DNA from 2 places in the Microlunatus panaciterrae genome. Region 1 is predicted to be linked to the other one. Evidence: riboswitches for the same ligand, from Rfam matches in the RefSeq annotation. Region 1 holds a riboswitch; the other holds the start of a gene.

Region 1 (6,038 bases):
AAACGGACTGGGCAGGTACCGAGGCGGCTGGCGTGCGACAGGCGGCCGCACAGGCTGTCATCGCCTGAGGTCACCGGCGTGGGCTCGCTGCGGTGATCGCCCTCCTGATCGGCGGCGGCTTTTCGCTCGCCTTCACCCTGCTCTCCACGCCGCATTTCGTCCGGCTCTTCCGCCGACTCGGCTGGGGACAGATGATCCGCGTCGACGGCCCCACCACGCACCAGACCAAACGCGGCACGCCGACCAAGGGCGGCCTCATCTTCGTCACCGGCGCCGTGCTGGGCTACTTCCTGGCTCATTTGATCGCGCGTGGCACGCCGGTGACCGCGAGTGGGTTGCTGGTCATGCTGATGATGGTCGGGCTCGGGGTGGTCGGCTTCCTCGACGACTTCGCCAAGACACGCAAACAGCAGAGCCTCGGACTGGGTGGCTGGCAGAAGGTGGCCGGTCAGGTGGTCGTGGCGACCGCGTTCGCGCTGCTGGCTCTCCAGTTCCGCGAGGCCGGCACCGGGCTGACCCCGGCTTCCACGGCCATCTCGGTCGTACGTGACGTCGACTGGCTCGACTTCGTCCGGTTGGGCACCGTGGTCGGGGTCACGTTGTACGTCGTCTGGGTCAACCTGCTCGTGGTCGCCACCTCCAACGCGGTCAACGTCACCGACGGCCTGGACGGCTTGGCGACCGGGGCGACGATCCTGGCCCTGTCGGCGTTCATCTTCATCGCGTTCTTCCAGTTCAAGGAGGCCTGTCACAACCTCCCGGCGGCCGACCCGATGCTGTACAAGTGCTATGAGGTCCGCGATCCGCTCGACCTGGCGGTGGCGGCCACCGCCCTTGCCGGCAGCCTGCTCGGGTTCTTGTGGTGGAACGCACCGCCAGCGCAGATCTTCATGGGGGACACCGGCTCGCTGGGTCTCGGTGGAGCGTTGGCAGCACTGGCCGTACTCACCCGGACCGAGCTGCTGCTGGTGCTGGTCGGAGGCCTCTACTGCATCATCACCGGCTCCGTCATCGTGCAACGTGCCTATTTCAAGCTGACCGGTGGTCGGCGGATCTTCCTGATGAGCCCGATCCACCATCACTTCGAGCTCAAGGGCTGGGCGCAGGTCACCATCACCATCCGGTTCTGGATCATCGCCGGCCTGTTCATGGTTGCCAGTGTCAGTGTCTTCTATCTGAGCTGGCTGGGCGCCTGACGCGTTCTGCGTGACATACTGGTGCCACGTGCTCCGGGGTCGGTGTAATTCCGAACCGGCGGTGATAGTCCGCGACCCGGCCGCAGCCAGCGGCCGGTTGACCTGGTGGAACTCCAGGACCGACGGTGAAAGTCCGGATGGGAGGCAGCACGCGCGCAGGCCCGTCAGGGCGGCCTTGGCCGCTGTGGCTGCCTGCGTTTGGTGGCGCATGCGGCGACCACCCGCGGTCCGATTCTCGGACCCGGGCCCCGCACTGAGTCCTGATTGACGCCCCGGAGCTCGCCACCGACGAGCACGAGGGGCAGGATGAACGACCGGATCGACCGACACCCAGACCAGCGGTGGATGCGTCGCGCCCTCAAGCTGGCCGCCCTGGGGCCGCTGGGCGATCCGAACCCGCGGGTTGGAGCCGTCATCGTCGATGCCGCTGGTGACCTGGCGGGTGAGGGCTTTCACCGTGGCGCAGGTACGCCGCACGCCGAGGTGGAGGCGCTGGCGTCCGCAGGACGACGAGCCATCGACGGCACCGCCTACGTCACGCTGGAGCCCTGCAACCACACCGGCCGCACCGGGCCCTGCGTACAGGCCCTCATTGGCGCGGGAGTCTCCCGGGTCGTCTACGCCCAGCCGGACCCGAACGCGACAGCGTCCGGCGGTGCGGCCACCCTCCGAGCAGCGGGCATCGAGGTCGAGGAAGGGGTGCAGGCGGCAGCGGCCGAGCAGCTCAACGCGGAGTGGACCTTCGCTCTCCGGCAGGGACGGCCCTGGGTGACCTGGAAGTTCGCCGCCACCCTTGACGGACGCTCGGCTGCCGCAGACGGGAGCAGCCAGTGGATCACCGGTCCCGACGCGCGCGCCGACGTGCATCTCCTGCGTGCCAGAGCCGGGGCCATCCTGGTGGGGACCGGTACGGCCCTCCGCGACGACCCGTCGTTGACAACGCGACTTCCTGACGGTTCGCTGCAGCAGCGCCAACCGCTGCGGGTGGTGATGGGTCGTCGACGGCTGCCCGACGGCGCCCGGGTGTTGGACAACAGCGCCCCCACCCTTCTGGCTCAGCAGCAGGACCCTGCCCTGACGCTCCAGCAGCTCGCTGTCCGCGAGATCCGACATGTCTGGCTGGAGGGCGGCCCGACCCTGGCTGCCGCGTTCGTCGCCGCGGGCCTGGTCGACGAGGTCGTCGCCTACCTGGCACCCGCACTCCTGGGTGCCGGACCGCCAGCAGTCGGTGCTCTCGGCATCCACAGCATCGCTCAGGCGCTGCGACTGCATCCGTACGACGTCACCACCATCGGTCCAGACATCCGTGTCCGGGCCACCACCCACGCTCCCAGCCCACGCAGCACCGAACAGGAAGGCCCAGGATGTTCACCGGAATAGTCGAGGAGCTCGGCGAGGTCATCTCAATCGAGCACGGAACCGCATCAGCCGTGATCCGAGTCCGTGGCCCGCTGGCCATCAGCGATGCCTCGCCCGGCGCCTCGGTGGCGGTCAACGGCGTGTGCCTGACCGTGGTCGACCACGATGCCGAGACCTTCGGCGTCGATGTGATGGCCGAGACGCTGAGCCGCAGCAGCCTCGGTGCCCTCCGTCCCGGTGATCCGGTCAACCTGGAGCGCGCGATGGCGGCCACCGGCAGGTTCGGTGGCCATATCGTCCAGGGTCATGTCGACGGCACAGCCGAGATCGTCGCGCGGACTCCTGGGGACCGGTGGGAGGTCGTGCGGTTCAGCCTGCCTGCCCAGCTGGCCCGGTATGTGGTCGAGAAGGGTTCGATCACCGTCGACGGCGTGTCGCTGACGGTGTCCGCAGTGGATGACCGCACCTTCGAGGTGTCATTGATCCCCACCACCCTCGCTGTGACCACCCTGGGCCGCAAAGCCGTCGGCGACCCGGTCAATCTCGAGGTCGACGTGGTCGCCAAGTACGTGGAGCGGCTGCTTCCGCCTCCAGTCGGCCCGGTCGCTCCTGGAGCCCCGGCAATGATCAGGGGAGCGGCGGCCTCGCAGCGCCCGCTCGCCGAGGTCGAGGAGGCGCTGGACGCGCTGCGTCGGGGTCAGCCGGTGCTGGTCACCGACGACGCCGACCGGGAGAACGAGGGTGACGTGATTCTGGCGGCGGACACCCTGTCGCCGCAGTGGATGGCGTGGACCATCCGCCACTCGTCGGGCTACGTCTGTGCTCCGATGACCGGCGTCAGGGCCGACGCTCTTGGACTGCCACTGATGGTTCCGGACAACCGGGACCCGCTGCGTACCGCCTACACCGTCACCGTCGACGCCAGCGCCGGGGTCACCACCGGGATCAGCGCTGCCGACCGGTCCCGGACCATCAGCGACCTCGCCCGACCGGGTGCGGGTCCTGACGACTTCATCCGACCCGGTCACGTACTTCCGCTGCGGGCCAAGGACGGCGGGGTGCTGGAGCGCGCCGGACACACCGAGGCGGCGGTGGACCTGTGCCGACTGGCCGGGCTCACTCCGGTCGCCGCGATAGCCGAGCTGGTCCACGACGACGGGACCATGATGCGCCTTCCTGCGGTGCTCGAACTGGCGGCCGCACACCACCTGCCCGTGATCACGATCGAGCAGCTGATCAGTTGGCGGCAACGCCATGACCGGGTGGTCCGGACGGCGCAGACCCGGCTGCCGACGCAGCACGGAACGTTCACGGTGCTGGGTTATCGGGACCTGTGGACCGGTGCTGAGCATGTGGCGTTGATCAGCCCGCACGGTTCGGACGGTCCGGCACCTCTGGTGCGGCTGCACTCGGAGTGCCTCACCGGGGACGTTTTCGGGTCCCAGCGCTGCGACTGCGGGCCGCAGCTGGAGCGCGCGATGGCGCAGATCGGCGCGGAACCGGGCGTGATCGTCTATCTCCGTGGCCACGAGGGACGTGGCGTCGGCCTGCTGAACAAGCTGGAGGCGTATGCCCTGCAGGACAGGGGCTTTGACACGGTCGACGCGCAGAGCGAGCTGGGCTTGCCCATCGACGCCCGTGAGTACGCCGCCGGCGCTGCCGTGCTGCACGACCTGGGTCTGTTGTCAGTCCGCCTGCTCACCAACAACCCGGTCAAGGTGCAGGCGCTGCGTAGCCTCGACGTCGAGGTGGTGTCCGTCGAGCGGATCGCCGTGGTCCCGAGCGAGGACAACGCCGCCTATCTGCGCACGAAACGGGACCGGATGGGACATGACTTGATGATCGACTATGAGGACCAGCGGGCCCCGGTATGACGACCATGCTCGACTCCACAACGAGAGGAAGAAGATCATGAAGGACGGGTCGCCCGTGATCACGGTCGACGGAAGCGGCTTGCGGGTGGCTGTGGTGGCAGCCTCGTGGCACGCCACGATCATGGACGGGCTGATCGACGGTGCCCGGCGGGGCTTGGCCGACGCCTCGGTGACGGACGTTGATCTTGTCCGGGTACCAGGAACCTTCGAGCTTGCGGTGGCCTGCGCCCGGCTCGCCCCCCGCTATGATGCGCTCGTCGCCCTGGGAGTGGTGATCCGCGGCGGTACGCCGCACTTCGAGTACGTCTGCCAGTCGGCGACGGTCGGCCTGACCGAGGTCAGCGTCAGGTCCGGTATTCCGGTCGGATTCGGCGTGCTCACCTGTGACGACGAGCAGCAGGCCCTGGCCCGGGCCGGGATTCCGGGTTCCAGTGAGGACAAGGGGTATGAGGCGGCCACTGCGGCGGTCGCCACCGTCACGGCGCTGCGGGCGGTTCTCGAGTGACCGCCCTTCGACAGGCTCAGGATGCGTCACCCTTCGACATACGCGCTCGGAGCTTGCGTACGCGCTCTGAGCTTGTCGAAGAGCTGTGAGGATGCCGAACGGCAGCGTGTGGTTGCTCAAACCCCATTTTTGCAGCCACACGCTGCCGCACGAGCGGATGCGCCCCTTCGACAGGCTCAGGGCGCGTCACCGTTCGAGTCACGAGCGGCCTTCCGCGCCCTGAGCTTGTCGAAGGGCAGTTCCGGCACGCTCTCGCCGCGGACGGCGGATCTGCGCTGATGGAAAACACGTACTGCCACAGGTCGGTGGCGCGCTACAGTGCAGACATGCATGCTGCACAGGTCACGACGACGCTAGGACGACTCCGGCGTTCTGACTGACGTGACCTGACACGACGAGCGAGCTCCGGGAGATCGAACCCCGGGGCTCTCCGTTTGCCCGGCCGGTCTCCCGCCTCGCAGAAACTGAGGTGGTTGACATGAAAAATGATCATCGAGAGCTCGGCCGCGAACTGCACCTGTTTGCCACTTCGCCGCTGGTCGGCTCGGGCCTGCCGCTATGGCTCCCTGACGGCGCCGTCATCCGAGGGGAGCTGGAGAAGCTGGCCGCCGAGGAGGCTGAACGCTCGGGTTGTCGTCGCGTCTACACCCCCGTCATGGCCAAGCGTGAGCTGTACGAGCGTTCCGGACACTGGGACAAGTTCTCCGCAGACATGTTCCCGGTGATGAACGTCGGGGGCGAGAGCTTCGTGCTCCGGCCGGCGAACTGCCCACATCATGCAATGGTCTACGCCGCGCAGGGTCGCAGCATCCGTGATCTGCCGTTCCGCCTGTCCGAGGTCGGCTCGATGTTCCGCAGCGAGCTGTCGGGTGTCCTCAGTGGCCTGGCTCGGGTGCGGCAGATCAACCTGGACGACGCCCATGTCTTCTGTGCCCCCGAGCAGGTCGCGGGAGAGGTGGTGCTCGCCCTTGAGGCGATCCAGCGCTGCTATCGGCTGCTGGGTCTGGAGGTGTCCTACTACCGGCTGTCACTGGACGGGCCGGGCGGTGGCTTCCTCGGCACCCGGGCCCAGTGGGACGATGCAGAGGCACAGCTGCGCCGGGC
Region 2 (6,038 bases), 3.6 Mb from region 1:
TCCGCTTTGCGGACCCAGTGAACTCACTGAATCGGTCGGACGACAGACTAGCAAAGAATGCGCCGGCAGGCACATCTGGCGACTAGACGTCGACACCTGAAGAACCTGCGAGGATGCGACCTTATTCCCGGCCGTCTCTCTGCCCGTCCGGCCCGCCCGACCCGTCGGGGTGCCCGCTACCCTCGCCCACCACCCAGCCGAACTGGCCGCCGGGCAGGTCCACCAGCCGGTGGCCCTGCGCGAGCTGGTCAAGCACCTCGCCCTCGATCACCAGCGGATGCGGCCCCGAGTGGTCCACCAAGAGCGCCACAGCCTGGTCGGCCAGGGCGGACCGAGCGGCCAGATCCAGCGTCACCGGGACCGGCCGGGCCTGCGGGCTCCAGGCCCGCAGCGCGTCCATCCCGGTGAAGACCACCATGGCGCGCCGGCCATCCCCGGCCTGCAGCATGACCACCGACATCTCGGCCTCCCTATCCGAGGTCAGCCCGTCCACCGTGGTCGCCACGCTGGTGGCGGTCGCCACCACCGGCACCAGCACTCGGTCGGCACAGAGCTGCGCAACCGCGCGCAGGTAGTCGGACGGCTCCCTGCTGCCGTCCGCGGCGGCGAGCAGCCGACGGGTGAGGTCGGTCGCCTTCCCCTCGTCATCGGGGAAAGCGGAGTCGGTCAGGGTTCGCTCGTGCGCCATGTCCACCACCGTAGGGGTCCCGGCCGGCCGGGGAGTGGGCGGTGCAGCACCAGGGCCGGCTGAGGGATCTCCCCCATCGCCGGATTGGGCCCCACGTGGCACTGTGGAGACATGCCCGCAGTAGACACCGTGTTGTTGCCGTTGTGCGTCGGCCTGTTCCTGCTCGGGGTGATCGCCACCGGCGTCGCCTGGCGGCGGCACAACAAGGGCCGGGTCATCCAGGGCGTCGCTCTGGCGCTCGCCCCCATCGCACTCTTCTTCAGCGGCCTGTTGCGGCTGGTGTGGAATGGCGCGGTGGCCGTGATCAACTGGGCCGGAGCGGTGATCTTCTCCCCCGCGGTCTGGTTCGGGCTGTCGCTGCTCGGCCTGTGCATCGTCTTGTGGGTGGTCGGGGGCCTCGTCAGCCGCCGCGGCGCCGGCGGCTCGAAAGCTGAGCCCGGCAAGGCCGTCACCGCCGGTGGCCTTCAGACCCCCAAGGCATCGGCGACCAGAGCCGTCGCGAAGACGGGCCCGGCGAAGGGCAGGCAGCCGGCTCCGATCGACGAGGAGATGGCCGAGATCGAGGCACTGCTCAAGTCGCGCGGCATCGAGTAGCAGCCGAGCCGGGGGTCAGTGCGACGCCAGGAACGCGCGGTGCCGCGCGCGAAGCTCCTCGACCGCCCGCACCGCACGCGGTCCGTCGCTGGCCTGGATGCCCATCAACTGTCTCTTCTCGGCGTCCAGGTCGACCTGGAACGGGCGCCCGTCGCTCGGCTTGAGCAGCAGCAGCGCCCACGGGTCGCCGGGTCGCAGCAGGATCGTATGCACTCGCGACCATTCCACCCGGTGCCGGCGCAGCCCGTTGCGGAGCAGCAGCCCATCCGCGTCCGCCCAGACCGCACTCGCGGCCATGGTGATCATCGCGAACACGAGGAAGCCGAGAATCGCCAGCAGCGTCAAGAGCTGCGAGAAGGTGAAACCCGCCCTGAGATGAGGCGGCAGGGCGACCCAGCCGACCGCGCAGAGCACCACCAGGGCGACGGTGAAGATCACGGCCACGATCCTCAACCGGAACGGGCGGAACACCACCGGCGCTACAACCGGCATGCGGCGATGTCGGTGACCAGGATGGCCCTGGCGCCGAGCTCCCACAGGTCGTCCATCAGTTGCTGGGCGTCCTTGCGCGGCACCATCGCCCGGACCGCGTACCAGCCCTCTCGGGCCAGCGGCGAGACGGTCGGCGACTCCAGCCCCGGGGTGATCTCGGAGGCCTTGTCGACGATGTCGGCGGACGCGTCATAGTCCATCATCACGTAGTTTCGCGCCACCATCACGCCGTTGAGGCGCCGCACCAGAGGCTCCAGCCCGACCGGGGGCTCGGCCTCCGAGCGGCGGATCAGGATGCCCTCCGACTCCAGGATCGGCTCGCCGAACAGTTCCAGCCCGTTCTGTCGCAGCGTCGTGCCGGTCTCGACCACGTCGGCGATGACATCGGCCACCCCGAGCCGGATGGCTGTCTCGACCGCTCCGTCCAGCTTGATCATCCGGGTGCTGACGCCGTGCTCTGCGAGGTAGCTCTGCACCAGACCCGGGTAGGACGTGGCCAACCGCAGGCCGTGCAGCTTCTCGACGGTCAGCTCGGCGCCCGCCGGGGCGGCGAACCGGAACCGGCTGCGGGCGAAGCCAAGCGGACGCACCTCGGTGGCCTTGGCACCGCTGTCCACCAGCATGTCCCGACCGGTGATGCCGACGTCCAGCGTCCCCTCGCCGACGTAGACGGCGATGTCGCGCGGACGGAGGTAGAAGAACTCCACCCCGTTGGCCTCGTCCAGCAGGACCAGCTCTTTGGCGTCGGACCGCTGCGCATAGCCGGCCTCGCGGAGCATCGCGGCTGCCGCCTCGGAGAGGGAGCCCTTGTTGGGGACGGCGACTCTGAGCAGGCTGGCCGACGATCTGGGCGGACGGTGGGAGTTCACGACGCTCAATCTACCCAGCCGCTCAGAGGTGGGCGTACACGTCTTCGAGGTCAAGACCGAGCGACAGCATCATCACCTGCAGGTGGTAGAGCAGCTGGCTGATCTCCTCGGCCGCCTCCGCTGTGGACTGGTACTCCGCAGCCATCCACACCTCGGCCGCCTCCTCGACGATCTTCTTCCCGATCTGGTGCACACCCGCATCCAGGCTCGCCACGGTCGCGGATCCGGCCGGACGGTTGGCTGCCTTGTCGCTGAGCTCCTGGAAGAGCGAGTCGAAGGTCTTGTAGGTCACCGACTCAGCCTAACGGCTGCGTCAGCACCTCCTGGTCGGCTCCGGCGTCACCGGGCCGAACGGCCCGTTCACGACGCTGGATCCGCCACCAGGAGACGAAACCGATCACACAGAAGGCGCCGTAGACCGCGTACATGATCGCCGACGGATAGTACTGGGCTGTCAGCAGCAGCGGTACGCCGACGAGGTCGACCGCGATCCAGATCAGCCAGAACTCGACCCAGCCGCGCGCCATCCCGTATGTCGCCAGCACCGAGCCGGTGAGGATCCAGGCGTCGGCCAGCGGTCCCCAGGAGCCGAGTGCCTTGAGGATGAAGTAGAAGGAGGCGTAGAGCACCACAGCGCCCACGGCGAGCTCGACCAGGCCTCGGCGACCGGCCCAGCGGGGTGTGACCCCGACCCCGCCCTCGGAGCCGTTCTTGCGGTACTGGTACCACCGGTACCAGCCGTAGACGCTGACGATGAAGAAGAAGATCTGCCGACCGGCCTGGCCCCACAGGTCGAGGTTCTGGGGGGTGTGGAAGACACCGCCGAGGAAGACCGTGAACAGCACGATGTTGCCGATGATCCCGATCGGCCAGGCGGCCACCCTGCGCCGCATGCCCAGCAGTGCGCTGGCCAGTCCAAAGCCGTTGCCGACGATCTCGCGCCACAGAATGGGCTTGCCGAGACCGAGGTCGAGCTGGGCGTTCGCAAACCTCAGAAGCAGTTCCGAGATGTCCATCAGTCTCTCCACTCATCCGGTCGCGCAGGCACCGGGGCGATAGAGACATCACCGGCCGCCAGCGGGCAGCGGTGACGCACTCGCGTGATCCTCCCATCCGGACTTTCACCGTCGGTTGTGGAGTTTCACCACATCAGCCGATCGCTGGCTGCGATCGGGTCGCGGACTGTACCGCCGGCTCGGAATTGCACCGACCCCGGAACACGCGCGAGTTGTTCACTCGTCGCCCAGCAGTCTATTCAGTCAGCGGCGGACTGACCAACCGGCACCCCAGGAAGACAGTGGCGAACCGAGACGCCGAGGTCACAGGCGTACGCCGAGGAGGGCGTCGCAGACCTGGGCGACCAGCGTCGGCGCCTCCGAGTCGTCGGAGTCGATCGCGGTCGAGGCGCCGGCCCAGGCGTCCACCGCTGCCAGCGCGGCCGGGGCGTCGAGGTCGTCGGCCAGCGCCGCGCGGACGGCTTCGACCACCGGTGCGGCGTTGAGGCCGGAGTCCAGCCGGACCGCTTCACGCCACAGCGCCAGCCGCCGCCGGGCCGACTCGAGCAACTCCGAGGTCCAGGTCCATTCGGAGCGGTAGTGGTTGGCCAGCAGGGCCAGCCGGATCGCCATCGGATCCTCGCCCCGCTCGCGCAGCTGCGAGACCAGGACCAGGTTGCCCTTCGACTTCGACATCTTCTCCCCGTCCAGGCCGACCATCCCGCTGTGGACGTAGAGCCGGGCGAACGGCTGACCGGTGGCGACCCGTCCCTCGGCCGCGCACATCTCGTGGTGCGGGAAGACCAGGTCGCTGCCGCCGGCCTGCACGTCGAAGCCGGTGCCGAGCAGGGCGAGCGCGATGGCCGTGCACTCTATGTGCCAGCCAGGTCGACCGCGTCCGAACGGGCTGTCCCAACCCGGCTCCCCGGGGCGCTGCTGCAGCCACAGCAGACAGTCCAACGGGTGCTTCTTGCCAGGACGGTCCGGGTCACCGCCGCGTTCGCGGAAGATCTCCAGCGCCTCCGCGTCCGGGAGATGGGCCAGCGACCCGAACTCGTCATCGGCCCCGCAGCTGAAGTACAGGTCGGGGTGCTCGGCGTCATCGACCCGGTAGACCGCGCCGCGCTGCTCCAGCCGCTGGATCAGCTCGATCACCAGCGGGATCGACTCCACCGCGCCCACGTAGTGCTCTGGAGCGATGACATTGAGTGCCGTCATGTCGTCGCGGAACAACTGCGTCTCCCGCTCGGCGAGATCCACCCAGTCGATCCCGGTCGCCGCCGCCCGCTCCAGCAGGGGGTCGTCGACGTCGGTCACGTTCTGCACATAGTTGACCCGGTGACCGCTGTCACGCCAGACCCGGTTGAGCAGGTCGAACGAGACGTAGGTATTGGCGTGCCCCATGTGGGTGGCGTCGTAAGGCGTGATCCCACACACGTACAGGGTGGCGACGCCCTGGCTACTGCCCGGTGCGGCCGGCTGGAGGGACTGCGACGCCGTGTCGAACAGCTCGAGCGCCGGAGTGCTGGCTGGGCGCTGAAGTCGACGGACGGGAGGAGAGTTCCAAGCCTGCATGCGATGCAGCCTATCTGCCGGCCCGAATCCGATCGGGGGGCGGATCCGAACGGGGACGGCTCAGAAGGGGGGCCAGGGAATGGACGGCCAGTCGTCGCCCGGTTGCGGCAGACAGCCCTCGCCGAGCAGTCGGTCGGCACGCCACAGCAGGGCGTCGATCTCCTGAGCCGAGAGCAGCGACTCGAGCAGGCTGGCGGCATCCGCACGGACCCGGCCCACGGCCTCGATCGCCTGCCGCTCCAGCGGCTTCCCGGCCCACCCCCACAGCAGCGTCCGCAACTTTGGTTCGGTGTGGAAGCTGATGCCGTGGTCGACCCCGAAGACGGCACCGGCACTGGCCAGGATGTGGCCTCCCTTGCGGTCGGCGTTGTTGATCAACGCGTCGAAGGTCGCCATCAGCCGCAACCGCGGGTGATCGGCGTGCACCACGGCGACGGGGCGGTCCCGCGCGTCCAGACCCTCGACGACGTCGAAGTACCCCGGCCGCGGAACCTGGGCCGACGAGACGATGTCGACCAGCGGCTCAGGATCCTCCTCGTCCTCCTCCACCCAGACCTGCAGCGACCCGACCCCGACCGGGCCGTCGACCAGCACCGTCACCGGGACGAGGTCGAAGCCGCCCAGCCGGGAAACCTCGTAGGCCGCCACCTCGCGCAGCGCGAGGGTGTGCTCGGGGAAGTCCCACAGCGGACGTTCCCCCTTCATCGGCTTGTAGACGCACTGGACATCCGAGCCAGCGCTGTGCAGAGTGGCCAGGAAGGTGGCGTTGGAGGCCTGCAGCAGCCGACCGGTCACCTCCAGCTCACCGTCGGCCAGCTCGGTGGT

Evidence for each region. A riboswitch is a leader RNA that binds a small molecule or an ion and turns the genes downstream of it on or off. The one in region 1 is predicted to bind FMN.
Region 2: another riboswitch for FMN. It lies ahead of pnuC (nicotinamide riboside transporter PnuC); the one in region 1 lies ahead of ribD (bifunctional diaminohydroxyphosphoribosylaminopyrimidine deaminase/5-amino-6-(5-phosphoribosylamino)uracil reductase RibD).

The regions. Positions count from the first base shown of each region.
Region 1 covers NZ_JAFBCF010000001.1:41,318-47,355, forward strand. The annotation lists gene mraY (phospho-N-acetylmuramoyl-pentapeptide-transferase) at 93-1,196, shown strand; FMN riboswitch at 1,222-1,350, shown strand; gene ribD (bifunctional diaminohydroxyphosphoribosylaminopyrimidine deaminase/5-amino-6-(5-phosphoribosylamino)uracil reductase RibD) at 1,503-2,576, shown strand; partial or broken gene JOE57_RS00260 (riboflavin synthase) at 2,561-3,136, shown strand; partial or broken gene ribB (3,4-dihydroxy-2-butanone-4-phosphate synthase) at 3,227-4,429, shown strand; gene ribH (6,7-dimethyl-8-ribityllumazine synthase) at 4,467-4,934, shown strand; gene thrS (threonine--tRNA ligase) at 5,413-6,038, shown strand, end outside.
Region 2 covers NZ_JAFBCF010000001.1:3,686,947-3,692,984, reverse strand. The annotation lists gene JOE57_RS16865 (SseB family protein) at 122-688, opposite strand; gene JOE57_RS16860 (hypothetical protein) at 800-1,282, shown strand; gene JOE57_RS16855 (PH domain-containing protein) at 1,298-1,774, opposite strand; gene hisG (ATP phosphoribosyltransferase) at 1,762-2,643, opposite strand; gene JOE57_RS16845 (phosphoribosyl-ATP diphosphatase) at 2,666-2,935, opposite strand; gene pnuC (nicotinamide riboside transporter PnuC) at 2,940-3,653, opposite strand; FMN riboswitch at 3,741-3,867, opposite strand; gene mshC (cysteine--1-D-myo-inosityl 2-amino-2-deoxy-alpha-D-glucopyranoside ligase) at 3,963-5,213, opposite strand; gene JOE57_RS16830 (SCO1664 family protein) at 5,274-6,038, opposite strand, start outside.